DNA from 2 places in the Pseudoalteromonas sp. SG41-1 genome. Region 1 is predicted to be linked to the other one. Evidence: riboswitches for the same ligand, from Rfam matches in the RefSeq annotation. Region 1 holds a riboswitch; the other holds the start of a gene.
What was found. Region 1 has a riboswitch for cobalamin ahead of H5203_RS10700 (TonB-dependent receptor domain-containing protein). Riboswitches for the same ligand answer to the same signal wherever they lie in the genome.
Positions count from the first base shown of each region.

Region 2: it holds a riboswitch for cobalamin, as region 1 does, so the genes downstream of both, H5203_RS19970 (ABC transporter ATP-binding protein) here and H5203_RS10700 (TonB-dependent receptor domain-containing protein) in region 1, are expected to answer to the same signal.

Region 1 covers NZ_JACJFL010000015.1:33,969-49,538, forward strand. Annotated here, with positions in the region: gene H5203_RS10690 (efflux RND transporter permease subunit) at 1-1,721, shown strand, start outside; gene msrA (peptide-methionine (S)-S-oxide reductase MsrA) at 1,872-2,408, shown strand; gene H5203_RS10700 (TonB-dependent receptor domain-containing protein) at 2,497-4,341, opposite strand; cobalamin riboswitch at 4,375-4,553, opposite strand; gene H5203_RS10705 (YajQ family cyclic di-GMP-binding protein) at 4,727-5,209, opposite strand; gene H5203_RS10710 (VanZ family protein) at 5,371-5,724, shown strand; gene H5203_RS10715 (ketopantoate reductase family protein) at 5,717-6,619, shown strand; gene thiI (tRNA uracil 4-sulfurtransferase ThiI) at 6,649-8,106, opposite strand; gene H5203_RS10725 (TetR/AcrR family transcriptional regulator) at 8,211-8,861, opposite strand; gene coaD (pantetheine-phosphate adenylyltransferase) at 9,112-9,594, shown strand; gene H5203_RS10735 (capsule assembly Wzi family protein) at 9,591-10,985, shown strand; gene H5203_RS10740 (hypothetical protein) at 11,510-12,043, opposite strand; gene H5203_RS10745 (hypothetical protein) at 12,060-12,269, opposite strand; gene argH (argininosuccinate lyase) at 12,545-14,410, opposite strand; gene H5203_RS10755 (argininosuccinate synthase) at 14,468-15,570, opposite strand, start outside.
Region 2 covers NZ_JACJFL010000055.1:252-15,821, forward strand. Annotated here, with positions in the region: rRNA gene rrf (5S ribosomal RNA) at 1-43, shown strand, start outside; gene H5203_RS19960 (FKBP-type peptidyl-prolyl cis-trans isomerase) at 260-688, shown strand; gene H5203_RS19965 (histidine phosphatase family protein) at 737-1,351, shown strand; cobalamin riboswitch at 1,392-1,517, shown strand; gene H5203_RS19970 (ABC transporter ATP-binding protein) at 1,603-2,439, shown strand; gene H5203_RS19975 (iron ABC transporter permease) at 2,426-3,421, shown strand; gene cobT (nicotinate-nucleotide--dimethylbenzimidazole phosphoribosyltransferase) at 3,426-4,490, shown strand; gene H5203_RS19985 (adenosylcobinamide-GDP ribazoletransferase) at 4,490-5,287, shown strand; gene cobU (bifunctional adenosylcobinamide kinase/adenosylcobinamide-phosphate guanylyltransferase) at 5,284-5,811, shown strand; gene H5203_RS19995 (cobyric acid synthase) at 5,811-7,340, shown strand; gene cobO (cob(I)yrinic acid a,c-diamide adenosyltransferase) at 7,297-7,884, shown strand; gene H5203_RS20005 (cobalamin-binding protein) at 7,884-8,741, shown strand; gene ung (uracil-DNA glycosylase) at 8,738-9,400, shown strand; gene H5203_RS20015 (DUF3545 family protein) at 9,510-9,698, opposite strand; gene tal (transaldolase) at 9,876-10,826, opposite strand; gene yaaA (peroxide stress protein YaaA) at 11,077-11,856, shown strand; gene H5203_RS20030 (mechanosensitive ion channel family protein) at 11,957-12,871, shown strand; gene H5203_RS20035 (DUF2059 domain-containing protein) at 13,050-13,529, shown strand; gene H5203_RS20040 (DUF1289 domain-containing protein) at 13,639-13,833, shown strand; gene H5203_RS20045 (alpha-amylase family protein) at 14,132-15,570, shown strand, end outside.

The sequences.
Region 1 (15,570 bases):
TTACCGAGTTTGCGATGGCCGTCAGCGCCGCGGTATTCTTCTCAAGCATTACCGCATTAACACTCTCGCCAGCGTTGTGTTCATTAGTACTTAAACCATCCTCAAAAGAGAGTAAATTCAGCCAATGGATGGACCGTATCTTTAGTAAGATTGAGCAAAGTTATAAAAACTCTTTACGCTCAAATATGACGCGTTCAGGTGGTTTAACAATCACCCTACTGCTGGCTGGTTTTGTTAGTTATTTACTGTTCCAACAAATTCCTTCAGAACTTACGCCAAAAGAAGACCGTGGTACTTTCTTTATCATGATGAGTGGCCCTGAAGGGGCAAGTTATGAAAATAACGCCGCCAACATGGCAAAAATTGAAGAACGTTTAATGCCTTATTCCGAAGCGGGCGAACTAAGTCGAGTGCTGGTACGCGTTCCTGGCTGGGGTGGCAGCGGTGGTGTGGCAATTGTTGGTATGGCAGACTGGGATGAACGTAAACGTTCAACTTGGGAAGTAATGGATGAGATCAGTGCAAAAATGACTGAAGTCACCGATGTGCGCGCGTTTGCTATTATGCGCCGTGGTATTGGTGGCGGTGGCTCATCACGGCCCATTGAGTTTGTCCTGCAAGGTAATGATTATGCACAATTAGCTGATTGGCGAGACCGGATCATTGAACGTGCAGAGAAAAACCCAGGACTGGTGCGTATTGACCATGACTACAAAGAAACCTTCCCGCAGTTTTTGATCAGTATCGATAAAAACAAAGCGGCGGATTTAGGGATTTCAGTTTCGGATGTTGGCCGCACCCTTGAAACCATGTTAGGTCAACGCCGTGTTACCACCTTTATTGACCGTGGTGAAGAGTACGATGTGATCTTAAAAGGCACTAAAGCTGACTTTGCTGATCCTACCGATATATCAAATATTTACTTAAAATCTCGCAGTGATGAACTGGTTCCTCTAGATAGCTTAATTAGCTTAAAAGAAGAAGCCACTGCATCAAGGCTAAATCGTTACAACCGAATGCGTGCTATTACTTTGAGCGCTAACCTCGCCGATGGTTACACCCTTGAAGAAGCGCTTAACTTTTTAAATAAAGTGGCAATGGAAGAAAACGAAATTGATGGCGCCATTGATTATAAAGGTGAATCGCAATTATATTATGAAGGTGCCTCAGCGATGACGTATGTTTTCATTCTAGCGCTTACTGTTACCTTCTTAGTTTTAGCCGCTCAGTTTGAAAGCTTTATGCACCCCTTTGTGATCATGCTCACTGTGCCACTGGGTTTGATGGGCGCAATGTTTGGTTTATGGGTTGCAGGACTAACCATAAACATTTACAGCCAAATAGGCATTGTAATGCTGATTGGTCTTAGTGCTAAGAACGGTATATTGATTGTCGAATTTACCAATCAATTGCGCGATAAAGGCGTAGAGTTTAGTGAAGCTATTTTACAAGCAGCAACCCAAAGATTGCGACCAATTATTATGACCTCTTTGACTACGGTAATGAGTGCGGTGCCACTAGTGCTAGCCTCAGGCCCTGGTGCAGAGAGCCGTATGGTAATTGGTGTAGTGGTGTTTACTGGTGTTATTGTCGCAACCATACTTACGCTATTTGTTGTTCCTGCGGCGTACTATGCGCTGGCTCGCAATACTCAGTCTCCTGAGTTTTTACAACAAAAGCTCAACCAACAAGAAGCTGAAAGGCCGCTAAAAGAGCTTTAATCTCATCGTAGCGTTGCAAACCCATAGCAACGCTACTGTTCACTTCAACACACTTCCCTGCCGTAATTAAATGAAATAATAAACCTCCTTGCTCGTTCTTCTGTTACGCTAGATAATCCGTGTAATTTAACAGCTTTAAGGAACAACTAAATGAGTATAACAAATGAAACTGCAACATTTGGTGGTGGCTGCTTTTGGTGTATTGATGCCGCGTTTAGGCGCGTGAAAGGCGTTTTACAAGTAAGCTCTGGCTATACTGGCGGCGAAACAACTGAGCCTACGTATAAACAAATTTGCACTGGCCTCACCGGCCACGCAGAGGTTGTACAGATTAAGTTTGACAGTAGCCTGATAAGCTATGAAACCTTACTGGCGATGTTTTTTACCCTGCATGATGCCACTCAGCTAAACCGCCAAGGTAATGATATAGGTACCCAATATCGAAGTGTGATTTATTATCATGATAGCGAGCAGCAAGCGCAAACTAATCAATATATTGCAAAATTACAAAGCCAAATACGCGAAGATATCGTCACTGAAGTTAGCCCTGCAACCACTTACTACCCAGCAGAGCAGTATCACCAAGACTACTACAACGAAAACCCTGAGCAACGCTATTGCAGTTTATTGATAGCACCAAAGCTGAAAAAGTTTGAAAAAGACTATAAACAGTTTTTAGTAAACTAAGCAAAGTGCTAAATAAGCATTTTCATCTAAATATAAAAAAGCCCGACAAACAAAAGTGTCGGGCTTTTTTATTTAAGCTAGAACGAGATCAGAACTGGTAACTTGCGCCAACAAAGAAGCGACGGTCAACTGTATTGTAGTAAAACACTTCGCCAGTTACATAATCCATACTTGAGTCAACCGCGTTGTATTGCTTATCAAATAAGTTTTCAACACGAGCAGAAAATGAAAGCGCACTGTTAAATTGATAATTTGCAGTTAAGTTCCATAACGTATAAGAACTAAGCTCTGTTACTTTACCTTGACGATCACTACGGTACTGCATATCAAAACCGGCATCAAAATCGCCCCACTGCTTCGCAACAGACCAGTTCACAGTACGTGGTGAAACATTAGTTTGTGCTACACCCGTTTCGGTATTTTCAGCATTTAAATAAGTAAAATTAAACTGATTATCAAAACCAAGTACTGTATTGGCAAAGCTAAACTCAACACCCTCATGGCGTGCTTCATTTATATTTTCTGGCTGCCATTTACCAGCTGCATTAGGTGCCCATGCAATTAGGTTTTCAATATTATTTCTGAATATTGATATATCAAGCTTTGCTTGAGAAAAGTCTAAACTCAAACCTAACTCTTGGTTAGTTGATGTCTCTGGTGCTAAATTTGGATTACCTGGAGATAAAGGGTCAGGAAAATAAAGATCATTAAATGTTGGCGCTTTAAAGCCCGTGCTTTGGCTCAATCGAAGTGTTGCACGCTTATTTAAGTGATAACCAACAGCTGCGGCGTAAGTTGTTTCATTACCAAACTGCTCATCATCATCTAAACGCAATGCTAAATTTGCAATGACTTTATTATCATCAAAATAGCCCCCAAGAAATGCAGCTTTAGCTACTTTGCTATCCGCTAGATAAGCCTTACCATTAGTAAATATTTCATCTTTATACCAATTAAACCCGCCATTAACGGTTAAAACTTGGCTTGCATTATAACTGCCGTGGTAATCAAATTGTTTACGTTTTGTTTTATAACTATTAGTAATAATCGCACCAGTGTAATCATAGCCTTTGTTGTCAGAATCATCGGTTGCAATAGCAACATTAATTGAGTGCTTATGATCGGTAAAGGATTTATCCCAACCCAGCCCTAGCTGATAATTTTCAAATTCATTATTTTCTACGATACTATCAATAGGCGAGAAAGCATTGTCGTATTGTGCATTACCTTCACTGTATTGACCCAGCGCTTTAAGCTCACCTAACAGCTCATCTGCATAGCGAATATTAAATCCTAAATTTTTGTTCTCATAACCATCTTCATCCGGTGCTACGCCTTGCAATACGTCAAAGCCATCCGTTTTTTCAAACCCAGCATTAAACGACGCTTTAACAGCATCAACTACCGTTGTACCTGCAACTTGATAATTTTGATAAGCATCAGTACCAAATGTTGCATCTAGGCTGACGGATTCCTTTGTACGAGTAATAATATTGATCACACCAGCGAGCGCGTCAGACCCATAAACTGCAGCACGAGAGCCTTTAACAATTTCAATGCGCTCTATTGAATTAAGAGGAATATTACTAATTGATTTATAACCAAGGGTTGCAGAGCCCGTACGTACGCCATCAATCAAAATAAGTGTATGTCGCGAGCTTGAACCGCGAAGTGACACGCCAGAACTTTGCCCAAAGCCACCATTGGAATTTATTTGAAAACCAACTTGGGTTGCTAGTAAACTCGGTAAATCACGGACATTACTTGTTTCAATATCACTGCGCTCAATAACAGTTACACTGGCAAGTACATCAGTAATTGATTGCTCAAATTTATTAGCGGTTACCGTCAGGCGTTCTATTGATTGCTCTGCAGACACAGAAAAAGACAACGCAGCGGCAATTGCTACGCCTAGAGTAGATTTGTTTAACATGATATCCCCTGACCCGCGCCCACCGCACAAGTGATAGTAAATTGACTTCAAGGCCGGTCTCCGGACTTAACATAACTCGCTAATAAATTTAGCTAAAAGTATGTATCACCGTTGCGGGGGCAGTGTTGGACTTCGTTTATATCCTATAAACGCCACCAACTTCCCGATTATCTTGCTTTACTTAATCAACAACCTTGAAAAGTAACCACAAGCACCTTGAAAATAGGTCGCTATTGTGATTATTTTAAGCACAAAAGTCAATGGACGGCTATACATCTAAATACTCTAGGTTCTAGGAATAATCATAAGTTCTAAACTAAAAAAGCCAAACTACATTGCTGCAATTTGGCTTTTTCTAGCACCTAGAAACCTAGCTCCTAGCTTTCTAATCTCTAAAGTTTTTAAACTGAAATGGTTGCCCTAAATCAGCACTGCGTACTACTTGCATGGCTTCTTGTAGGTCATCACGTTTTTTACCCGTTACACGTACTTCTTCGCCTTGGATCGCGGCTTGTACTTTTACTTTAGAGTCTTTAATGGCTTTAACGACTTTTTTAGCCATATCTTTTTCGATACCTTGCTTTAGCGCAACATTACGGTAAACATTTTTTCCCGCACGTGAAATATCTTGCAGCTCTAAACTTGATACGTCCATACCGCGTTTTGATATTTTGCTCGCTAAAATATCAAACAACTGCATAACCTGTGAATCAGCTTCTGCTTTTAGTTTAATGGTTTTATCATTAAGCTCTATTGACGCATCAACGCCTCTAAAGTCAAAGCGAGTTTCAAGTTCACGGTTAGCGTTATCAACAGCATTTTTTGCTTCGTTCATTTCGACTTCCGAAACAATGTCAAATGAAGGCATAAGTCTCTCCTAACAAGATATTTTTAATTCAAATTTATATTGTCGATAATTATACTATATAAATTTTATAAATCTTTACACTTTTCTATGCTTTGTTCAGGTGCGATACGAAATTTGTTTGATATACTGCGGTTCTATTTTTAAACGATTTAGGATTTTTCGTGACTCGGCGTGTTTATCAAACTCTATTTTTAATCAGTATTCTGGTATTTACCTTTTTGTTTGCCCGCGATTTTAGGGGCGTTGGGGTATCGTCACTGCCTCATCTAGATAAGTTAGTGCATTTTATTATTTTCTTTGTTCTGGCAGCCGTCATGGTCAGAGCGTTCAAGCTACCTGTATTCGTTCACCTCGTGTTATTAGCATTTTATGGTATCGCTATTGAGCTAATGCAAAGCACAATCCCTTATCGTAGCGCATCTGTTGCTGATGTTGTTGCTGACTTTTCTGGGGCTGCTAGTTTCTTTTTGTTGTTCGGTATTTATTCTCGTTTTAAAAAGAATCAAAATGGCTAATATATTCGTCGTTGGCGATGGTGCCATTGGGCTGCTCTATAGCCATTATTTGAGTCAACAGCACAGGGTTACCCTACTTACCAAGCATGCTATTGACGAACCTCGTTTTTATCAACAAGCAAACGCGCCAAAACAAGCAATTAATTGCCAACTGACAAACCTGACTCAATTATCTGAGCACGGCCAAGTCGATGTTGTTATTTTTACTGTTAAAGCATATCAAGTTGCCACCGCATTTAGGCAACTAAAGCCTTTTTTAAGCGCTCAATGCCAACTGATTTTATCTCACAATGGCATGGGTAATGTAGATGAAATAAATAGCGAACTTACAAAACAACAAGGACTATATTTTTTAACAACACGTTTAGCGGGCTACAAAGATGCACCTTTTAGTGTGTTGCATACTGGTATCGGGAGCAGCATTTTAGGTGATTGTAACCAGCAAGCAAAAACACAACTCGCTGAAGTTAAAAATCTACTAAACGCTATTCCTGAATTAACAACCACAAATAATATACAACAATTACGCTTTGAAAAATTACTCGTTAATATTGCTATTAATCCACTCAGTGCGCTGCACAATGTGAAAAATGGCGCACTGACTGCACCACAGTTTAGTGGCATAATTTTAAATATCTTAAACGAAGCGTGTACCGTTGCAAATAAACTAGGTATTAATGTGCGACTTGCTGAAGCATTAGCGAACGCCTATCAAGTGATGAGTGATACCAAAAACAATTACTCATCAATGCATCAAGATGTCGCCCATAATCGCATCACAGAAATTGACGCGATGTGCGGTTATATTTGCCAAAAAGGTAATCAACTCGGTATTAATACCCCTCACAATCAATCTTTACTCGATGCTATCAGACATAAAAAAAGCGCGATTTAACTCGCGCTTGTTATTAATAACTATCAACCTTACGGGCGATAAACTTTAACATTGGCAAAGCCATTTTCATGTAAAATAAGCGCCTGTAGCTGACTCATTACACCTTTAGTGCAATATAAGTAGTAGTCTTTGTCTTGCGGTAGGTCTGCAAATTTGGTCGCTAAGCGGAAAAACGGCAAATGCACAACTTCTATCCCATCAATTTCAAGCGGTGCTGCATCTTCTTCTTCCGGCGAGCGAATATCAACAACAACTGCATCAGCTGGTAAATCAGAAACTGACTCTGCCTCTTTTAGCTCTTGTTTAGCTTCGACGTCAATGTCACGAATATCCATAATACGTGCGTTTTCAATAACAGTATTGAGCACATCAAAATCAAACTTTTGCTCTTCAGCTTCTACTACGGCAATTTTAGCTTTAACTGTAGGCTTTTTAGAAATCACACCACAGTATTCCGGCATAGTTTCGGCCATTTCTGCGGTGCCGATTTTACGAGCGATGTTTATAATTTCTTGTTTGTCGTGTTGGATCAGCGGGCGTAATATAAGCGTTTCGGTAACACGGTCAATCACACTTAAGTTGGCTAATGTTTGACTTGAAACTTGGCCTAGACTCTCACCGGTAACAAGCGCTTGAATCCCCATTTTTTCAGCTATTTGGCTGCCTGCACGCATCATCATACGTTTGAGAACTACACCCATTTGACTGTTTTCAACATTTTCTAAAATTTCGGCAACAACGGGGTCAAAGTCAACACTGATAAATTTAACTTTATGGGTTGAGCTAAACTGCTTCCAAATATAATAGCAGGCTTGTTTAACACCAATCTCGTGCGCCGCACCGCCTAAATTGAAGAACAAAAAGTGCGTACGAGCGCCTTTGCGGATCATTTGATAACTAGCAACGCCCGAGTCAAATCCACCTGACATTAACGACAAGACATCTTCTTGCGTTGGTAATGGGAAACCGGCCATACCATGATGGGTGTGCGTTACTACGTAAGCTTTATCATCTTTAATTTCAAGGCGAATAGTTACTTCAGGATTTTTCAGTCTTACGCTGGCGCCATCGACGTGTTGATTTAACCCACCCCCAACATAACGCTCTACATCGGTAGAAGTGAAATCATGCTTACCTTGGCGTTTACAACGCACACAGAATGTTTTGCCAACAACAGTGTGACCAACCATATCTAGCGCTTTTTCGTAAATATCGTGCAGGTTTTCGTAGTTAGTTTCGGTCACTTCAATAAACTGCACGATACCTGGGATCCGTTGTAAGCCATCGATAAAATCAATACGCATTTGCGCGTCATCTAATTTAGTTACGACGGATATATTGTCCCAGTTATTTTGTACTTGTACTTTTTCGTCAAGCTTGCGTAATACAATTTTAATGTTGTTCTCTAACAACTTAGTAAAACGTTTTCGCACAGAACGGCTTTTAATGGCTATTTCAGGATGGAGTTTGACGATAAATTTAAGCATAGTTTACTCGTTAGACAATATTTAGGATTCACGCACCCACGTGTTGGGCGCGGGATTATAACAAAAAATCTAACGTCTAGGAAATAAACAACCGCTGCGTTTAATTAAACGGCACCTGCCTGTGCCGCTAATTTACTGTATTTTTCGCGTAACAAGTTAATTTTTGGGATGCTTTGCTCTGTACCAAATGCTTTAAAAAGTGCTAACACTTTTAAGATACCATTATAAATATCTTGCTGAATTAACTCACCGCTTAACCGTCTAGCTTTAATGTAAGGAGTCCAAAAACTGACAGTAATTTTTAGCATGTGAGCAAGCTCAACAGCATCTTCATCGTCAATTGCGATCATACCAACTTCACGCAGGCCAATTACAATTTCGCGCACTTGGCTTAACAAAGCTGCTTGGAACTCAATATAGTCTTTTTTCAGTACTTCGTCGCGAGATAAAATATCACCCAAATTGTCATAGAAAAAATGAAAACGCCACATCAACTCAAACAAAGCATCAAGATACCCAGTTAAGTGTGTCAGTGCTTCATCCTGCTTTTCCATTGGCACAAACTGAGTGTGCAAATGCTTACTATATAATGCAAAAATATGGCGAATAATGTCTTCTTTATTTTTAAAGTGATAATAAAGATTACCGGGACTGATGCCCATGTGAGAAGCGATATGATTGGTTGTTATCGCGCGCTCGCCATGTTGGTTAAATAGCATTATGCTAGTTGTAATTATTTTATCCTTGGTACTCATATCCTGCGACTCTGATTATTTTTATTAGAGTAAATGACCATAATTCACTCAGTATTATTAGCCGCGCAGTATATACAAATATAATCCAATAAAATACTACCTTGAAAATTTCTAATCCATAATTCGTAGTTATTGTTTCTTATTGAAATAAACTCATTTACAAATGAAAATATGCAGTCGCAATTTGCAGGCTGATCTGGACAACAAAGACTGTTAATATAACCCTCAAAATAACACTAAGATGATATTTATGAAAGTCACCGCAATTTACCCTGGTACCTTTGATCCATTAACCAATGGACACACAGATCTGATCCAGCGGGCAGCTAAAATGTTTGATACTGTAATTGTTGCAGTTGCTCACAACCCTAGTAAAAAACCCTGCTTTAGCCTTGATGAGCGGGTAGCAATTGCCAATAGTTTACTCACTCATTTAGATAACGTCAGTGTTATTGGCTTTTCTGGATTATTAGCTGATTTAGCACGCGATCATAGTGCTAATGTGTTAATCCGCGGTATTCGTGCTGTGTCTGACTTTGATTATGAGTTTCAGCTTGCCAATATGAATCGTCGTTTAAATCCTGATTTAGAGAGTGTTTTTTTAACCCCAGCTGAAAAAAACTCATTTATCTCTTCAACCCTCGTTAAAGAAGTCGCCCGTCATAAAGGCGATGTCAGTGAGTTTGTACACCCTATTGTAGTAAAAGCATTGCAGGAAAAGTTACACGGATGAAGTTAAATATCTATTTAAGCGCCTTAATTGCCATTGCTACACCGGCGTTTGCAACACCTTGGATTGAAAGTGACGATCCTTTATTACGCGCTTCAATTGAAATGCTCTTTAACCAAGGTGTGATTAAACAACCGATCAATAGTTATCCCCTAATGTGGCAAGGTATTGCCAGAGATTTAAGTACAATTGAAAGCAGCAGTTTATCAACACAGAGTCAATTTGCTTATCAACACGTAAAACATGCCTTAGATAGAGCTAAACAAGGCAGTAGCTCTGGTGTCAGGCTTAACTACAATAGTGAGCCAGCTTTGCAACAAAGCTTTGGTAAGCGCGATCAACAAAAAAGTGGTATAAATAGCTATGGCTCTATCACTGGCGACCGTGTTAGCGCCAAAGTCAGTGTTAATTACGCTGATGAGGCACTAGATGATGAATACACAAATTATCACGGCAGTTATTTAGCAGTATTAATCGGCGGCTGGTCTGTCAGTGCAGAGCAAGTAAGCCATTGGTGGGGACCCAGTAACGATAACGCACTACTGCTATCAAATAATGCAGCACCAATGAAAGGGCTACGGATAAACCGCGCTAACACCCAATATGTAGGTCCAAGCTGGCTCTCCTTTATTGGTAATTGGCAGTTAACCGGGATTTACGCGAAACAAAAACCGCATTTAAGTAATGGTGAAAAAGGCGACTACTGGGCTATGCGCTTTGCCAGCACACCACTTGCGGGGCTTGAGATTGCATTTAGCTCAGCGGGCTCTGACTATTTAACCAGCACAGAAATAGCCCCCAATTCGCTCGAACTGATAACAACTAAGCAACGCTTAACTAGTTTAGATGTTAAGTACTCAACCAGCATCGCCAATCAACCGATTGCTTTTTATACTGAGCTAATGGGTAAAAATGACAGTGGTATTGCGCCCAGTGATCCTTTTTATACCCTTGGTGTAGAGAGTTTTTTTGGTGATCAAAAACAGTTATTAAAAACCTATTTTGAATATTCAAATACCCAACAAGATTGTACGGCCCAACTTAGCTGTAATGAGGCTAATGAAAGCTTTACGAACTATGCCCAAGCCTATAATCATAAAGACCGCTTAATTGGCTCTGCAACACCACAGCAAAGTAAATCAGCAGTATTAGGTGCGCATTATCATACTATGAACGGTTATGGCGGCTATGCGAAGTTACGTTGGTTTAAAACTGACATCACCGACTTGACTCAAGTCGCTGAAACGTTTGAACGCTTACAATTAGAGCTTGGTTATCAGCAGGCTATTTTTAGTGGTTTATGGAAGATCAGCGGCTCAGTGTATAAAGACGAACTTGCTAACGAGTCTAATACCAACAGCGCATTAAAAACCAGTTGGGAATATCGGTTTTAAGTGTTCTAAATAAGGGCCTGATGTTTATTTAGGCCTTTGATTATCCTAACTTTTATTAAAAATTTGCTTAAGCCTAAAAAATCTTTATTTATAGCTAAGGCTGTTATCATCATCACATCGCATATATTAACGCCAAAAGAATAAACTGACCAAAGCCACCAAGGCTCAGAATTTGATCGCACATAGATATCGCAATAAATTGCGGTAATTAAAATGGCATTTAAGATAAGCCCACACACAATATAGCAATTAACTGGAGAGGGGCTAATCTTTTGATATCTGATCAATAACCCAATGCATGTAAGAGTGAGTAAATCGTATATAAACCAGTTCAAATAAGTTGAATACACTAAATATAAGTGCTCGCTCGTTATATAAGAAACGGCCATTATAAATGAAAGTATTACTATGCTTTTATTGGGGTTATTTATGTACAGTACCCAATTTAATAAAAAGACCATTAAGAATCCCCACTCGATAAATACACCGATGTACGGACCAACTACGTCATTTATAAACATAAGCTAAATGGAGTGTTTTACGTGATGTGTTTTAAATAATGCTTTAATTGCATTTTTAAGCCTAATTAAACCTAAAATGTCACGATCGACAATCAAGGCTACTATCATTGTAAAATCAAGAAAATAAACACCAAAAGAATATATGTCCCACAATACCCACGGAGTAGTATTTTCTGATATTCGTAGATCATAATACATTGAAGATGACAAAATTGTATTAACACTTAAAACAGAAATGACATAGAAGAATGCTGGGGACTTGGCATTATTTTTTACCAAGTAGGCGCTAATAATTATTAATGTTATTGTTACAACATCGTAAATAGCCCAATTGAGATAAATGTTAGAATTATCAAACCACGTAAATAGATGATCACTTATAAAATAAGAAGTAAAAACAATAAAAGATGAGATCAACAGAACATTATTTCTTTTTAAATCTGCTATCCATAAAAAAAGATTGAAAAACAAACCCATCATCAAGCCCCAAACAACCAATGCTGACAACGAAAGTCCGAAATGTTCTGTTAAATACATCTATAACTCATTGCTATTATTTTGGGCGCTTATCTGGATCTAATACAATGATCCCGCCACGTTGAATTTCAGCTTCGCCTTTTGATGCTAACAAAGCCTCATTAGATATAGACACTGTATCAGATTGTAGGGTTTTATTACTAGCGCTTTGTTCAAGTGCTGGCTTTGATTGTTGCATATTATTATATGCTTGCATTTGTAATTGGCTGTTAGCTGTAACTTGCATAAGATTAATCCTTTCAATAAATGTTGAATAAAATGACTTATTAAATAAGTCACTGTTTTTAACGCTCTGATAACTGCTTGGCGCTTTTAAAGATGAACTCACGCTGAGCCATCTTACACCTAAGTAATAAGCAATTACTGATCCAACATTTAAAAAAAACGATCTTTTTTTATCTTTTATTTGCTACAGCTAACCAATACAACAGGTCATACCAGATATAGCAAGACATAAAAAAACGCACAGGGATAACCGTACGCTTTTTATATCCAGGGATTTTAAGCTACATTTTTACACGGGATCTCCGCGTTCCGACTTTGCTTCAAAATAAATTCCATCGCGACTTCGTCACAATTGTCTCTGCGTAAACACAGTTCACAATCTTTCATCACCTTTTCCGGTAAGCTGTCTTTGGTACAGAATGTGAAACCTTGTTTTTCAAAGAAATCAGGTACTCGCGTCAAAACAATGATGCGATTGAGTGCCAATTTTTTGGCTTTAACTAATAAATGTTCAACTAACTGACGACCTTGCCCAGTAATACCTGTTTCAGGATCTATCCCTAGTGAACGAATTTCAGCAAGACCAGTATCATAAATATACAATGATGCGCAGCCCGCGACTTCTCCAGCAACTTCGGTAACTGCAAACTCATTGATTGAATGTACCATGTCGCTTTTAGCACGCGGTAAATTTTCACCTACCGTAGCCCAGTGCTGGATCAATTTAGCAATTGACTCTACATCGTCAAGATTAGCGTCACGAACTGTTATTTGCTGTTTTTTTTTGGCATCTTTAACTGCAACTGTAACTTGCTCTAAAGATGTACCACCAAGTGCTTGGCGCGCTTTTATACATGCGTCTATCTCTAGTACAGCATATACGTCCTGTGCAAAAATACTATGCACCGATTGGAATTGTTCTAAACTTAAATCTTCTAAGTTATTCCCTTGTGCGATAGCCATTTGTACCAACACACCAACAATATGATGACCTTCCCTAAAAGGGATCCCTTTGGCGACTAAATAGTCAGCAAGCTCTGTCGCATTTGAATGCCCGCCCTTAGCAGCGGCTAAAGTACGATCGCCATTTACTTTTATACCTTTGATACACGCTTGCGCCATATGAATACAAGCAAGCCACGTTGGCATGGCATCAAATAAGCCTTCTTTATCTTCTTGCATATCTTTATTATAGGCAAGTGGCAGTGCTTTTAACGTCATCATCATGGCACTAAAGGCACCAAATACACGCCCTGTTTTGCCGCGAATAAGCTCTAGCGCATCGGGGTTCTTCTTTTGTGGCATCAATGATGAGCCTGAAGTAACATTATCTGCTAACTCAATGAAACCCGCTTCACCCGAATTATAAAAGATCAAATCTTCTGACATACGCGATAAATGGATCATAGAGATTGATGCACAGCTTAATAGCTCAACCACAAAGTCACGATCTGATACGGCATCTAAACTATTTTTAGTCGCAGCGGTAAAACCTAACCCCACGGCAAGTGCTTGCCGATCAATTGGGTACGCAGTACCGGCAAGTGCCCCACTGCCCAAAGGGCAAAAATTCATTCGCGCTTTAGCATCTGCTAAACGGCTTTCATCACGTTCGATCATTTCCACGTAAGCCATACACCAATGACTAAACAACAATGGCTGAGCACGTTGTAAATGGGTATAACCAGGTAAGATAGTGCCCAGCTCACGTTCAGCTAAAGCGATAAACTCACCTTTTAACTGACCAAGCGCCGTAAGTATGTGAGCGGCGGTATCACGACACCATAAACGAAAGTCAGTAGCGACCTGATCGTTACGACTACGTCCGGTATGTAATTTTTTAGCTAAGTCACCCACTTTTTCGATCAATGCAGCTTCAACATGTGAGTGAATATCTTCAGCTCCTGACGTTGCCACAGCTTGTGGATCAGCTTTTACTTCGTCGAGTAATTCATATAATGCAGCGACTAACTTTTTGTGTTCGTCACTACTTAATACGTCAACCTGCTTAAGGGCACCTGCCCACGCTACAGAGCCAACTATATCTTGCTCTGCGAGTTGATAATCGAAGGGAAGTGAGTCGTTAAATTGTTTAAACGCCTCATCTGGACCCGTAGAAAAACGTCCGCCCCATAATGCCATGAAATCTCTCCAAACCCTGAAATTGCCCCGCCTTATTGTTACGAGGCTGTAGTAAAATTACTTCTTCGCTAGTGCTGAAATTCTGCTTGAAAGCGAGAATAAACGAATAAAGCCTTCAGCATGCGATTGGTCGTAAACATCATCTGCACCAAAAGTAGCAAAATCTTCGCTGTATAAGCTATTTGGTGATTTTTTCTGAACCGCTGTTACTTGGCCTTTATAGAGCTTAAGAATAACTTCGCCAGTAGCCACAGTTGATAACGCTTCTGCACCCGCTAAGATTGAATCTTTAAGTGGTGTAAACCAACGACCGTCATATACTAAATGTGAAAACTCGCCGCCCAGTACTTCTTTCCATTTGCGGCTTGCTTTATCAAGTACTAACTCATCAATCGCTTGTAATGCCGCCATGATCACTGTGCCACCAGGGGTTTCATAACAACCACGGGATTTCATGCCCACTAAACGGTTTTCAACGATATCAACACGACCAACACCATGTGGGGATGCAATATCATTAAGTTTAACTAGACAATCATACGGTTTAAGCTGCTCGCCATTGACAGCAACAACTTCACCTTCAACCACGTTTAAGGTAACAAATTCAGGCTCATTGGGTGCTTGCTCTGGTGAGCTAGTCCAAGTCCACACTTGCTCACTTGGTTGACACCACGGATCTTCAAGCTCGCCACCTTCGTGAGAAATATGCCACGCGTTTGCATCACGGCTGTAGATTTTAGTTGCCGATGCAGAACATGGAATATTACGCTCTGCCAAGTAGTCAAGTAATGACTCACGGCTTGATAAGTCCCACTCACGCCATGGCGCAATAACTTGAAGATCAGGCGCAAGGGCCGCAAAACAAGATTCAAAGCGCACTTGGTCATTACCTTTACCAGTACAACCATGAGAAAGTGCATCAGCACCTACTTTACGAGCAATCTCAACTTGCGCTTTAGCAATAATAGGACGTGCCATTGACGTACCTAATAAATAAGTACCTTCGTAAATTGAACCGGTTTTTAACGTTGGGTAAATATAATCACTTACCATTTCGTCTTTTAAGTCAACTACATAACATTCAGACGCACCAGATGCGATCGCTTTTGCTTCAACGCCTTCAAGTTCTTCAGCACCTTGACCTACATCGGCAACAAACG
Region 2 (15,570 bases), on a different contig from region 1:
GATAGTGTAGCATTTGCTATGTGAAAGTAGGACATTGCCAGGATCTAATTAAAGAAAGCCCGACTAGAAATAGTCGGGCTTTTTTACGTTTGCAGGAAAGTGATTTAGCAGTGAGATTATGCTGGCGGGCAAAGACAGCGCCAATCATTAAGATCATTTTATTGTTTTGAAAAACTCGCAAACTCACTATAAAACTTGCGTTTAGGCCTCTACCTATGCGATAAGATTATTATATTTATCATACAAATAGTGGGGCTTCATGGCACGTAAAAAAACAACTAAATCAAAAGGTTCATCAGGACTCAATCGTAAAAACAGTGAAAGCTTCATAGTTAAATTTAGTAATCATGCTGATACTCAACTGTGTGCTTCTGGTTTGATGTATAAAGTAATAGATGAGATCTCTGGTGTGCGAGTAACTGACACAGATACCGTGGTCATCAATCAGCGTATTATGCTTGCTGATGGCAGCGTAATAGCTGATAGTTATAAAGCTGGAATGCCTGAAGTATTTACCTTAGATGAGGCAATCGAAGGATTACGAGAAGGTATTTTATTGATGTCGGTTGGTTCTCGCTATGAATTTGTAATTCCTGCAGAGCTGGCGTGGGGACGCAAGGGGAATGGTGGAAAAATAGGAGCTAATGCCGTTCTACATTTTGATGTGCGCTTAATCCGTTTAGGATGACCATTATGCTATTGTTAAAAGTACTTTTCTTTAATGTAAGAGGGTTTTATGCCGCCATTTTCTAGTCGCGTTTATTTATTACGCCATGGCGAATTGATTGAGCAAGGAGTCTTGGCCGGACAGACAGATTTTTTACTCAGTGAACTTGGCCGTGCGCAATTACATCAAGCGTGCAATGAGCTAACTAATATTGAGCTTGTACAAAGTTCGACTTTGAAACGTTGTAGCGAATTTGCCAGATCTTTTAGCCATGCCCAGCAAATACCACTTTTTCTGACCGATCAGCTCCGAGAGTTTAATTTTGGTGATTGGGATGGCTGTAAATATGATGATTTGTGGCAACAGACGGATCCTCCTAGTCTTGGCGATTTTTGGCAAAGCCCTTGGCAAGTAACTCCTCCTCATGGCGAAAGTATGAGAGATTTTTATCAGCGAATAGCAACGTGGTGGCAAACGTTACTAATTGATATTGCAAGTAATCACACTCAAGCACAATTAGTTTTAACGCATGCCGGAGTGATCAAGCAACTATTAGGTATTATTTGTCAGTTACCAAAAGAGTCGAATCAGCAAAACATATTTTCAATCGGTTATGGGAAGCTTATTTGTATTGATATTTACATAGATGATAGCGATAAAGCATGGCCCAGAATTGTGTTTTAAAAGACTATTTTTAGCCGTCTAGAAAGATATTAATTGAAATATTTACTCACCCGCCCATAATAGAGCCTTATGTATTTTGGAATGGGGTGTAACTCCTCAACTGTTCCCGCAACTGTAAGTCGCAAGCGCGATAAGTCAGATACAAAATACGTTAATTTATTACCTATTGAGCGGGCTAACTCTTCTATTATCACCATGATCATAATGGTTTGTAGTGTATTGGGTTTAGCTATTGCTAGAGAGATAACACATTGCAAATACCAGCAGTAATTGATCCCCCTTTACTTGAAGTAGCTAATTTATCGTGGTCGGTGGCAAATACCGCCATTTTGCACGATATTAATTTTGCAATAAAACCAGGCCAGTTTATCGGTTTGTTAGGGCCTAATGGCGCAGGTAAATCAAGTTTATTGCGTTGTTTATACCGTTACACTAAACCAGTGTGCGGTGAGGTTATATTTGCAGGGAAAAATATTTGGCAGCTAAGTGCGGATGAATATGCCAAGCAAGTTGCTGTGGTGCTGCAAGAAACACCTTCGCAATTTAACCTATCGCTTTATGATGTAGTGAGTCTTGGCCTTACGCCGCATAAAAGCTTATTTAGTTCGACAACTAAAAATGATCAACAAATTATTTTTCAGGCGATTGAGCAAGTTGGCTTGAGCCATCATTTACAGCAATCGTTTGATTCCCTTTCCGGTGGCGAGAAGCAACGCGCATTGATAGCACGTTCAATTGTACAAAGCCCTCAATTATTAATTATGGACGAGCCTACCAGCCACTTAGATATTAAATATCAAATTCAATTAATGGAGTTGGCTAAATCGCTAAATGTAACGGTATTAGCGTCGTTCCATGATCTTAATCTTGCAGCAAGTATGTGTGATGAACTACTGGTGATAAAGCAAGGTGAGTTAGTTGCAACGGGTAGCCCAGAATATGTCATCACGGAAGAAATGCTCAGCGAAGTATTTGGTGTCTGTGCCGAAGTCTCGGCGCATCCACAGAGTAAACAATTAAATAAGGTCATTCCGCGTATTACCTATTTTTACGGTTATCAAGGTGGTGGCGTTGATGCAAAAAAATAATTATTTTGCAGTCAGCGTGGCGTTATTCTTTGCCTTGTCGAGCATTTTTATAGCACTTAGCTTTGGTGCTGCGGCCAGTAAATTCATTGATGTATACCACAGTATTATAGGTCAGGGAGATGACTCCTTTATAGCGCGGATCATATGGCAACTGCGAATGCCACGAACATTGTTGGCGTTTTTAGCTGGCTCTGGTCTAGCTATTGCTGGTTTAATTTTACAAACCGTAACCCGTAATCCGTTAGCCGATCCTTACTTATTTGGTATTTCATCGGGAGCCTCATTTGGTGTGGTATGTTTTATGACACTAACAGGAGTCAGCGCGGGAATAACAATGTCGGCCGCGGCATTTGTTGGTAGTTTATTGACTATGTTATTACTGGTTTTTATTGCCGGACGAGCAGGTCGCGGACAAGTTGAAAGCATGCTCTTGGCTGGGGTCGCTTTATCCTTTTTATTCAGTGCCTTTACCAGCTTACTTTTATATTTTAGTGATCCGCAGGCGATCACGGCTATTTTATTTTGGACGCTAGGCAGCTTTGCTCGCGCACAATGGTCAACGTTATGGTTACCCGCTTTAGTTATTATTAGTTGCACCGGGCTGATGATGGGTTTTCGTCGGCAACTAAATGCAATGTTACTAGGTGATGAAAGTGCTGCAACTTTAGGAATACCGGTACAGCGGTTTCGGTTATTAATGTTGGTATTGAGCTCATTGATCACTGCAGTGTTAGTGGCGATGTGTGGTGGTATTGGTTTTGTTGGTTTGATGATCCCGCATATAGTACGGTTTTTTGTGTCGCAAGGCACTATTACTGGTTTGATCATGACGGCTTTAGTTGGCGGTATATTTATGGTGTGGGTTGATGTGCTATCGCGTGTTTTACTTGCAAATCAAGAATTGCCAATCGGTGTTATTACTTCTGCAATAGGCAGTATTTTCTTTTTATCGTTACTTTATTTTCGCAAGCGAGAGAGTTAGTCAGATGTTTAATATACCCACAGTAACTAATCAATTTGGTCACCTCATCATTGATAAGATTAACCAAAAAACTAAACCGCTTGGTGCACTTGGACAGTTAGAACAATGTGCAATACAACTGGTTACTTTGTTTAGCCAAAAAGTGGCAAGCGAAGATGCTTTTAAAACCTTTGCACCTGCAATCAATAAGCCTACTTTGCTGGTATTTGCAGGAGATCATGGTGTTGCTGCACAAGGGGTATCGATAGCGCCCAGTGATGTCACCTCACAAATGGTAGCTAATTTTGTCAGCGGTGGTGCCGCTATTAATGTCTTTTGCCAACAGTTAGGTTGGCAATTAGAAGTGATTGATTGTGGTATTTTGCATCCAGTCACAGCGCCAAGTGTCCATAATTGCCGTCTAGGAAGTATAACAAAGCCACTTAATACAGACATGGCAATGAATACCGCGCAGGTACAGCAAGGCTTTAATAATGCTAAACAGCTGGTGCAGCAGCTCAGTCATAGTGGTTGTAATACAATTGCCTTTGGCGAAATGGGCATAGGTAATACCACTAGTGCAGCAGCGATTATGGCAGCTATGCTGAATTTACCTGCACAGCAGTGTGTTGGCAAAGGCACGGGTGTTAGTGATGATATTGTTACGCGTAAAATAACAGTTGTAGAGCAAGCGCTGGTATTGCATCAGTTACATTTAGCAGATCCTATTTCACTACTTGCAGCGTTAGGTGGCTTTGAAATTGTGCATATTACGGGAGCTATGTTGGCTGCGGCTGAGCAAGGCATGGCTGTAGTAGTTGATGGCTTTATTTGTAGTGCTGCGGCAATGGCCGCAATTAATATTAACCCAGCAGTGAAAGATTATTTAATTTTTGCACATTGCTCAAATGAGCAAGGCCATCGACTGATGTTAAACGCACTCGATGTTAAGCCACTGCTGCAACTTGATTTACGCTTGGGTGAAGGCACTGGCGCTGCGTTAAGTTTACCATTATTGCAAGCCGCACTTGGTTTTTATAATCAGATGGCTAGTTTTGCTGATGCTGGTGTTAAGCAGGTTGTCAGTTAATGCCTAACCCAGAGGCAAATAAAGTAACGCAATGGCAGTTACTGTTATTAGCAATTAGCTTTTTAACCCGGCTACCGGTGCAGTTGCGCTTTAATGTAACCGGTGCTCATTTAAATCAAGCAAGTCGCTATTTTGCTTTAGTGGGTTTACTGCTTGGTGGATTATTAGCACTCAGCTACGGCGTTTTTCAATTACTGTTACCAGCATCAATAAGTGTATTACTAATGATGGCGGTCGGGTTGTTATTAACAGGCGCATTTCATGAAGATGGCTGGGCCGATGTATGGGATGGTTTTGGCAGTGGTTGGCAGGTGTCGCAAAAGCTTGCCATTATGAAAGACAGTCGTCTTGGTACTTATGGTGCAGCGGCATTACTTATTATGCTGCTGGTTAAATTTCAAAGCCTACTCTTTCTTAGTGAGTCATTGATTACTGTATTGAGTGCAGTTGTTATCGGGCAATGTGTAAGCCGAGTAGTGGCAACCAGTTTAATTATGGGGATGGAGTATGTAAGTGAGGATGCGACTTCAAAAGTAAAGCCGCTTGCTATGCACCTATCGGTCACTAGTTTAGTTACGTTACTTGTAACCGCCGCTACTTTACTGGTTAGCTTGATTGCTGTTGGTGTATTGTTATGGCAAACCGTATTCATTCTTGTAGCAGTATTACTGATCCTAAGAGTCATTTTGATCCGCTGGTTTAAACAGCAGTTAGGTGGTTACACTGGCGATTGTTTAGGTGCGGCGCAGCAGCTAAGTGAAATTGCCATTTACTTAACTTTCGTGAGTGTATTATGAACGCTAACCACACATTTATTTTAGGCGGCGCACGCAGTGGAAAAAGCCGCTTTGCTGAACAGCTTGCACAGCAAAGCAATAAAAGCGTTATTTACCTCGCAACGGCGCAAGCCCACGATACTGAAATGCAAGATCGTATAGTCCATCATCAACAACAGCGCCCTGTAGATTGGCCGTTAGTTGAGGAGCCAATTGCATTGGCTGAGGCGTTACAAACACACAGCAGCAAAGATAACTGTATTTTAGTTGATTGCTTAACCTTATGGTTAAGTAACTGTTTATGTCACGCCACAAGTGATTGTTGGGATGAACAGAAATCAGCACTACTAAATACCCTTGAAAATTTACCGGGGCAAGTGATTTTTGTCAGTAACGAAGTTGGCCACGGTATTGTGCCTCTGGGCGAGCTAAGCCGCCGGTTTGTAGATGAATCAGGCTGGTTACATCAAGCCATTGCCGCAAAAGCTGCGCGAGTTGAATTTATAATGGCAGGTCTTGCCTTAACACTGAAAGGGCAGTCATGATGAAAACATTAATGGTACAAGGTACGACTTCTGATGCAGGGAAAAGTACTTTAGTTGCAGCATTGTGCCGGGTATTTGTTGAACGCGGGATCAAAGTTGCTCCATTCAAACCGCAAAATATGGCCTTAAACAGCGCTGTAACAGAAGATGGCGGCGAAATAGGTCGTGCGCAAGCACTTCAGGCGATTGCAGCTAAAGTGGTGCCACGGGTTGATTTTAACCCCATTTTACTCAAGCCCAATAGTGATACTGGCGCTCAAGTGATAATTCACGGTAAAGCCATTAGTAATATGGAAGCAGGTGCTTATCATGATTATAAAAAAGTCGCGATGGATGCGGTACTGGCTTCGCAACAGCGTTTAAGCGAAGAGTTTGAGCTACTGGTAGTTGAAGGTGCGGGCAGTCCGGCTGAAATTAATCTACGTGCGGGTGATATTGCTAATATGGGTTACGCCGAAGCGGTTGATTGCCCCGTGATCATTATTGCAGATATAGATAAAGGCGGTGTGTTTGCGCATTTGGTCGGTACTCTTGCGCTATTAAGCGAGTCAGAACAAGCCCGAGTAAAAGGCTTTGTGATCAACCGTTTTCGTGGCGATATAGGCTTATTGCAAGGTGGCCTTGATTGGCTTGAAGAGTACACCGGTAAACCAGTTTTAGGGGTGTTGCCGTATTTACATGATCTCGCCCTCGATGCTGAAGACGCGGTAGCGATAGATAATCAAGTAAGCCAAGCAAAAATAAAAATCGCAGTATTGCTACTTCCTCATATTAGTAACCACACTGATTTTGATGCGCTGCGTTTAAACCCGCAAATTGACATTAATTACATTCGCCATACTCAAGCAATTCCACACGTTGATCTGATCATCATTCCTGGCAGTAAAAATGTTATTAATGATTTAGCCTTTTTAAACAATGAAGGCTGGGGCGAGCAGATTCAGCGTCACTTGCGTTATGGCGGTAAGTTATTAGGTATTTGCGGAGGTTTGCAAATGCTCGGCACAGATATTTATGACCCTGAGGGTGTGGAATCAAGTAAAACACACTGTAAAGCTTTAGGGCTTGCTGATTTTGCCACTCACTTAGGGCAGCATAAAGTACTAACTCAAGCTGCTGGTGTGATCCATCTTGGCGGTCAACAAGCAAAAGTCGCAGGCTATGAAATACACGCTGGTTGCAGCGCTGGCCCAGCATTTAAAAAGCCTTTTTTACAATTTACTCAGCATCCACAGCATGTTAGGCAAGATGGCTTTATATCAGATGATGATTGTATAGCAGGTACTTACTTACATGGCTTATTTGATAGCAGTGCAGCTACGCAACTAATACTGGATTGGGTATTGCCAAATAGTGGTATTACCCAATTAATAGATATAGACACACATCGCGAGCAGCACTTAACGCGCTTAGCCACGATGTGTAAAGAACATTTAGATTTAGACAAAATAACGCAAATTTACCAAAACTGGGAAGGAGTTAATCATGAGCGACAAGCACCAACAACGCCAACAAAAAGTAAAAGATAAAGTTGATGAGCGTATAGCCGCAGCACAAACTGAGAAAGGTGTTTTTCAGGTGATCACCGGTAACGGTAAAGGTAAATCAACCTCAGGGTTTGGCACGGTAACACGTTGTGTAGGCCATGGCATGAAAGCTGCTGTGTGCCAGTTTATTAAAGGTACTTGGCCGTGTGGTGAGCGTAATGTATTGCAAGGCGCAGGGGTTGAATTTGCCATTATGAACACAGGTTTTACCTGGGAGACGCAAAATAAAGAATCAGATACCGCAGCGGCGCAAGCGACTTGGCAAGAAGCAAAACGTATGTTGGCTGACGAATCAATTAATTTAGTATTACTTGATGAAATTACTTATATGATCACCTACGGCTACATTGATTTAGACGAAGCACTCGAAGTGATCGCTAATCGTCCGCCAATGCAATCTTTAATTATTACTGGCCGTGGTGCGCACCGCAAGTTAACTGACTTAGCTGATACTGTTAGTGAAGTGCGCAATGTTAAGCATGCATTTGATGCTGGTGTTAAAGCGCAAATAGGATTTGATTATTAATGGCTACGCTTAGGCTTGTACTCGTTTTATCGCTGGCTCTGTGCTGCTTTAAGCTCGTGGCTGATCCTAACAAGCAGCAATTAAGAATTATCGCCTTGGCCCCGCATATTGTTGAAAACCTGTATACCATCGGCGCTGGTGAGCAAATCGTGGGAACCGTGGAATATGCTGATTTCCCTGCTGCGGCCAATGATATCCCACGTATCGGTGGTCACCAAGGTATTCAAATAGAAAAGCTACTGGCCCTCAAACCTGATTTAGTTTTAGCATGGAAAACGGGTAGCAAAGCTGAGGATTTAGCACGTATTAAAAGTTTTGGTATTGATATAATTTACAGTGACGCCAGTGAAGTAGATAAAGTACCCAATGAACTGCGCCGTTTAGGTGAGCTTACTGGACGTGAGCAATCAGCCGAGCAAGCCGCACTTGAATTTGAGCAAAAAATTGCTGTAATCAAAGCCAAGCAGCAAGGTAAAAGTAAGGTCGCGGTATTTTACCAGCTATGGGCAGAACCGATGATGACGGTGGGTAAAAATACCTGGATCAATCAGTTAATCGAAATTTGCCAAGGTCGTAATGTATTTGCTAGCAGCCGAACTGATTACCCTCTGATAAGTATTGAAAATGTGATCGTGGCAAAACCAGAGATAATTATATTGCCTAATGAGAAGTCACAAGCGCAGCAAACTGTGATTGATTGGACACAATGGCCCGAAGTACCCGCGGTAAAGCACCACCAGTTTATTAGCGTCAATGCTGATTTACTACACCGTTTTACCACGCGTATGTTGGATGGTCTTGCTGATATGTGTACTAAAATAGATGATTCACGCGTTGCAATTAAGGAGGCACAATGAGTGATTGGCAAGACTTTTTAAAAACCGAATGTGCAAAAACTTATATGCAGCAGACGTTGGATACAGTTGCTCAAAAGCGCAGCGAAGGTATTGCTGTATATCCGCCAGAGCAGTATGTATTTAGTGCATTTGATGCAACACCGTTAAGTAATATAAAAGTGGTTATTTTAGGACAAGATCCTTACCACGGCGAAGGACAAGCACATGGTTTGTGTTTTTCGGTATTACCAGAGGTTGGTAAACTTCCCCCCTCATTAAAAAATATCTATAAAGAGCTGGCTACAGATATCGATGGTTTTCGCGTGCCTACGCACGGTTATTTACAACGCTGGGCAGAGCAAGGGGTGTTTTTACTTAATACCGTACTGACTGTTGAGCAAGGCCAAGCCCATTCCCATAAACACTTAGGTTGGGAGCAGTTTACCGATAAGGTTATTGCCCATATTAATCAACACTGTGAAGGTGTGGTATTTATTTTATGGGGTGCTCACGCACAAAAGAAAGGTAAAGGCATTGATAGTACGCGTCACCATATTTTAAATGGCCCGCACCCATCGCCGTTGTCTGCGCATCGTGGCTTCTTTGGTTGCCAGCATTTTTCCGCAACCAATCAGTTATTAACACAGCAAGGGCAAACAGCGATCGATTGGCAAGTTTAGGAATTGTAGATGCTAGGTTATCCTGCGCAGAATATACGTTAACTGATATAAACAAAGGCCCTTACTTTATCGGTAAGGGCCTTTTAGTTGGTTAGTAGCTATTGCGAAATTAAAAATCTAATTCATCAATCGCAATATTGTCTGTAAAAAAGTCTAGTTCCTGTAGTTCTTTACGTAAACGTTGCTTGTCTTTTAAAGCTTCGATTTCGCGCCATTTTCTCTTTTTATTTTTCTGAGAGGTCTTTCTTGTTGTATCAGGACCTTCTAATATCTCTAAAATATCGTCTAGGCTATCCATGAACTTCTCCTATTGAATTTTTTGAACCTCGAAAATACCTATACCACAGGCCACACTAAAATAGAATAAAAAAGTGACATTTATGTTACAGGTAAGTGATAAATTAATGAATAGAGATTATTTTCAGGCATAAAAAAACGCCGCAAATGCGACGTTTAATTTAAACGATAAAAGCGATTACATTGCTTTAAAACGCGCTTCTAGTTGCTCTTGTGCATCAGCAAAAGAACGAATACCTTCAGCTAGTTTTTCTGTCGCCATGGCATCTTGATTATGTAACCAACGGAACTGAGCTTCAGTTAGTGGTGCAGGTTTAGGCTCTTTAGTAATATCACTTTCAAGTAAATACTCCTGTGCACCTTCAAGGTTGCCTAGCTCTTCTAAAAGGTTAGGACTGATGGTTAGTTTATCGCAACCAGTTAGTGCGATGATTTCACCGGTGTTACGGAAACTTGCGCCCATAACAACCGTTTTATAATCATGACGCTTATAAAATTCAAAAATACTGCGTACTGATTGCACGCCTGGATCTTGTAATGGATCAGTTGGTTTTTCTAAGCCGTTAGCAACGTGCCAATCTAAAATACGGCCAACAAATGGTGAAATCAAAAATACGTTAGCATCTGCACAAGCACGGGCTTGAGCATCACTAAATAGCAGCGTTAAGTTACACTTAGTACCTTCTTTTTCAAGTTGCTCTGCGGCTTTAATACCTTCCCACGTTGAGGCAACTTTGATTAAGATTTTATCTTTGCTCACACCTTCTTTTTCATAAAGGCTTAGTAATGTGTGTGCTTTAGCAATTGTTGCTTGAGTATCAAATGATAAACGTGCATCAACTTCGGTTGAAATATAACCCGGCACAATGTCACTGATCTCTTTACCTAGTAATACAGCAAAGTAGTCACAGGCTAGTTCTAATTGTTTAGCAGCGTCTTGCTCGGTTTCTTTAGCATAACTCCACGCTTTATCTAAATACGGCTTATAGGCTTCAATTTCACTGGCTTTTAATAGCAATGAAGGGTTAGTTGTTGCATCTTCCGGTTGGTGTTTTTTAATCGCTTCAATATCACCAGTGTCGGCCACGATAGATGAATGTTGTTTGAGCCTTTGTAGAGCTGAAGTCATTTGCTTTCCTCATTCCAAGCAAGTTAAAAGAAAATCTACTGTAACTACCTTATACTGCAGCACTGTGACAGCGCTTAATAGGTCTTATGTCCGTATCAGTGAAGAACGAAGGTGCATAGCATAATTTGCTGTGCGAATAAGGTAGGTATCATACCAATCAATTCTAACTAATTGATATAAACAAAACGTGCTTTTCGTTTCATTTAATGTTGAAATTGACATTAAATAATTTCCAAGTCAATAGCTAACTATGATCACTGTTATTTCACCTGCAAAAAATTTAGATTTCGAGAGCCAAGCAAGCACTGATAAATTCACGCAACCTGAGTTACTTGAGCACAGCGAAGAGTTGATGACGGTGTGCCGCGAATTAACGCCGGCACAAATTGGCAGTTTAATGAAAATTAGCGATAAGCTTGCAGGCCTTAATGCTGCGCGCTTTAGTGAATGGTCGCAACCGTTTACTACCGACAACGCTAAACAAGCCGTGATGGCTTTTAATGGCGATGTATATGGTGGTTTAGATGCAAACAGCTTAACTGCCGGGCAACTTGATTACGCGCAAAGTCATCTACGTATTTTGTCAGGCCTTTACGGGTTATTAAAACCACTTGATTTAATGCAAGCGTATCGCTTAGAAATGGGCACTAAGCTTGATAACAGCCGTGGTAAAAACCTCTATGAATTTTGGGGCAGTATTATTGCTGATAAACTAAATAGCGTACTCGCTGAGCAAGATAGCCAATATCTAGTAAATTTAGCATCAAACGAGTATTTTAAAGCGGTTGATAAAAAAGCCTTAAACGCGCAAATCATTACTCCACACTTTAAAGACTGTAAAAACGGCCAATATAAAATTATCAGCTTTTATGCTAAAAAAGCTCGCGGCTTGATGGCTCGCTACATTATTGAGAATAAAGTTACCCAGTTAAGCGATTTAAAAAAGTTTACTGTTGATGGTTACTACTACAGTAGCGAAGCGACCCAAAAAGAGCTGGAGCCAGTATTTCTAAGAGATGAACAAAACTAGTTATTAATCTGTTTAAAAGCCATGCAATGCATGGCTTTTTAGTTTTGGCGCTTATTTTGCAATAACCTGAGACTATTTATAAAATAATCAAGGTTAAGCAATGCTAAAAATACCTTCTATCAGCGATGCCGAAAAACTTATTGAAGAAAAACTCGGTGGCTGGTTTGATGTCGTAATAAGTCATATACCTAATTTTATAGTGGCGGTGATCATCGCCATTGTTTTCTCAATTCTCGCGCGTTTTTTAGGTTCGATGATGCGCAATGTTTTACGCCGCTCGTTAGACTCCCAACAAATTGCAGACTTAATGGCATCGATATTCAAGATGATAGTACTGTGTGTTGGGTTATTTGTTGCCCTCGATTTTATAGGGCTAAAAGGCACTGTAACGTCATTACTGGCTGGTGCTGGGATTGTTGGTCTAGCAATTGGTTTTGCCTTTCAAGATATGACAGAGAACCTAATCGCTGGTATTGCTATGGGTATTCGCAAACCCTTTAAAACAGGCGATGTTATAAAAACCGATGATGTTTTTGGCAATGTGCGCTCAATAAATTTGCGCAACACGCTTATCGAAAACTTTTATGGGCAATTGATTTTAGTGCCTAACAAAATACTTTTTCGTAATGTATTACGTAATTACAGTACCTTAGGTGTACGCCGCATTGAAGTGCCGGTGGGCATTTCATATGGTGATGACCCAGAGCTGGCAGCTGAGGTGATAGTTAAAAAAATCAATGAATTTGATTTTGTAATTAAACAAGACGAAACCGCTGTTTATGCTGAAGGGTTTGGAGACAGTAGTGTCAACTTACTGGTGTGGTTTTGGATAAAATACCCCGGCGAGGCAGACTTTATGACCGTACGCCATAAAGCAATTGTGGCAGTCAAACAAGCGCTAAGTGACGCTGATATTAGTATTCCATTCCCAATTCGCACCCTTGATTTTGGTATTAAAGGCGGTGAAAAACTCGATGCGATGATCACTGAAAAGCGCCAGCACTCAGAACAATAAATGGTTCTATCAACAGGTAATATTTACCTGTTGATAGTGCTAATTTACACAAATTTACAGCTGGTAATACAGTTGTTGATTTGCGCATATTTACCAGTATTAAGTTTTCTACTGATAGACAGCAACAATAAGAGTAAGATAAGTGCATGTTTATTTATCCCTGTATAAGGAAATTACAATGAAAAAACTCCTATCAATATGTGCGTTTTCACTATTAATATTAACCAACCTCAGTTATGCAGAAGAGCAAGCAACCAGCCCAGTTGAAAGAATGTTCTCAGTAATGGACATGGATAAGCAGATGACCGGTGGTTTTGAAGCTATGTTGCCGGTTATTGAGCAAATGGCGGCACAGTTAAAATTGGATGCAGCGGCGAAAGAAGAGCTGAAAAATATTTACCGAGATTGGTTTAAATATGATTTTGATCAGCAAGTAATTTTAGCTGAATTGGTTGAAGTCTACTCAGAGAATTTCACTGACAAAGAAATCAATGAGTTAACCGCCTTTTATGAAACACCCACAGGGCAAAAGTTTCTAGCTAAATCACCAGAATTGATGCAAATAGGTGCGCAGTTAGGTATGCAAGAAGGGCAGTTAAAACAAGGCCTACTGCTTGAAAGACTGCAACCATTTATGGCGAAGCATCAAAACAAGTAAAAGGCAGTGGTCATAGTTTAGTTATCGCTAGCCGATTATCTACTGCACTTATTAGACACGAGCTAAAACTAAGGCTAGTGTCTAATAAGTAAAGTCGAAGGTAAAATTAATGAATAACATTAAAGTGAGCAATGAAGAACCAAGTAGCCCATGTATTCGGCATTGTTGTTTGGATAAAAACGATACCTGTATCGGTTGCTTTAGAACCCTTGATGAAATTCTCGCGTGGCACAGTGCAAGTCCTGCACAAAAGCTGCAGGTTCTTAATGAATGCCAAAATCGCAAAAACGCGCAACATAAATAATCACTTTGTAGAGCAAACTGCAGTCTGAAAAAGCTAACCCCAAATTTCAAGATTAGTATAAAAACCGTATACTAGTTTTTACTGCTCTGTACTGCCCGTTAATAAACACTCCAACACACACAAAGAATAAGTTAGCGATATACTCGTGCCACTGCATTTGGCTAAGCATCCATAATCGATGGTGTTTTTGAATTTTTGATTGCATACGTATTCAATTTTCATTTTGTGAGAACCTCTCTATTGTTAATTCTTTGTAAATATAGAATGCCTATTACTTGACAACACAACGGAACACACAATGAAAATTAAAAAAATAGTAACCACTATTGGGCTAAGCATTGCCCTAAGTGCTACGTCGATTGCAAATGCAACACCAACAACATTCGTCCATCTATTTGAATGGAACTGGCAAGATGTAGCCCTCGAATGTGAACAATACCTAGGACCTAAAGGCTATGCAGCGGTACAGGTATCGCCGCCTAATGAACATATACAAGGCAGCCAATGGTGGACGCGTTATCAACCTGTCAGTTACCTATTGCAAAGCCGAGGCGGTAACCGCGAGCAGTTTATTGATATGGTTAATCGCTGTAATGCCGCTGGCGTTGATATTTATGTAGATACTTTAATCAATCATATGGCTGCAGGCAGTGGTACAGGTACCGCTGGTAATACCTATGGTAATAAACAATACCCAATTTATAGCCCACAAGACTTTCACACCAGTTGCGCCATTAATGGCTCTGACTACGGCAACGATCGTTACCGAGTACAAAACTGTGAGTTAGTTGGACTAGCAGATTTAGATACCGCTGCAACGTATGTCCAAAACACATTAGCGGCTTACATTAATGAATTACAAGCCATTGGTGTTAAGGGGTTTCGGTTTGATGCCTCTAAACATGTTGCAGCCAGTGATATTCAAAGTTTAATGGCGAAAGTGAATGGCTCGCCAGTGGTCTTTCAAGAAGTAATTGATCAAGGTGGCGAGGCTGTTGGTGCCTCTGAGTATTTAGCGTCAGGTTTAGTTACGGAGTTTAAATACAGCACTGAACTTGGCAATACCTTTAGGAATGGCTCGCTCGCATGGTTAAGTAATTTTGGTGAAGGGTGGGGGTTTATGCCAAGTGCATCAGCTGTAGTATTTGTAGATAATCATGATAATCAACGCGGTCATGGTGGTGCCGGTAATGTAATTACCTTTGAAGATGGCCGCTTGTACGACTTAGCAAACGTATTTATGTTGGCTTACCCGTATGGTTATCCAAAAGTAATGTCTAGTTACGACTATCATGGTGACACAGATGCTGGTGGTCCAAGCGTACCTGTGCATAACAACGGTAATTTAGAATGCTTTGCGAGTAATTGGCAATGTGAGCATCGTTGGGCATACATTGCAGGTGGCGTAGATTTTAGAAATAATACGGCTGATAACTGGGCAACAACCAATTGGTGGGATAATACTAACAATCAAATAGCATTTGGTAGAGGAAGTTCAGGGCATGTTGCCATTAATAAAGAAGGCTCAACACTCAATACCACCGTGCAAACAGATATGGCTCCAGGGCAATACTGTAACGTGCTCAAAGGAGCGCTGACTAATGATGCAACAAGTTGTACTGGTGAAGTTATTACTGTTAATGCAAATGGCACTATAAACTTAAATGTAGCCGCGTGGGATGCAATGGCTATTCATAAAAATGCCAAGTTAAACACTAACTCAACCCCTGATCCTCA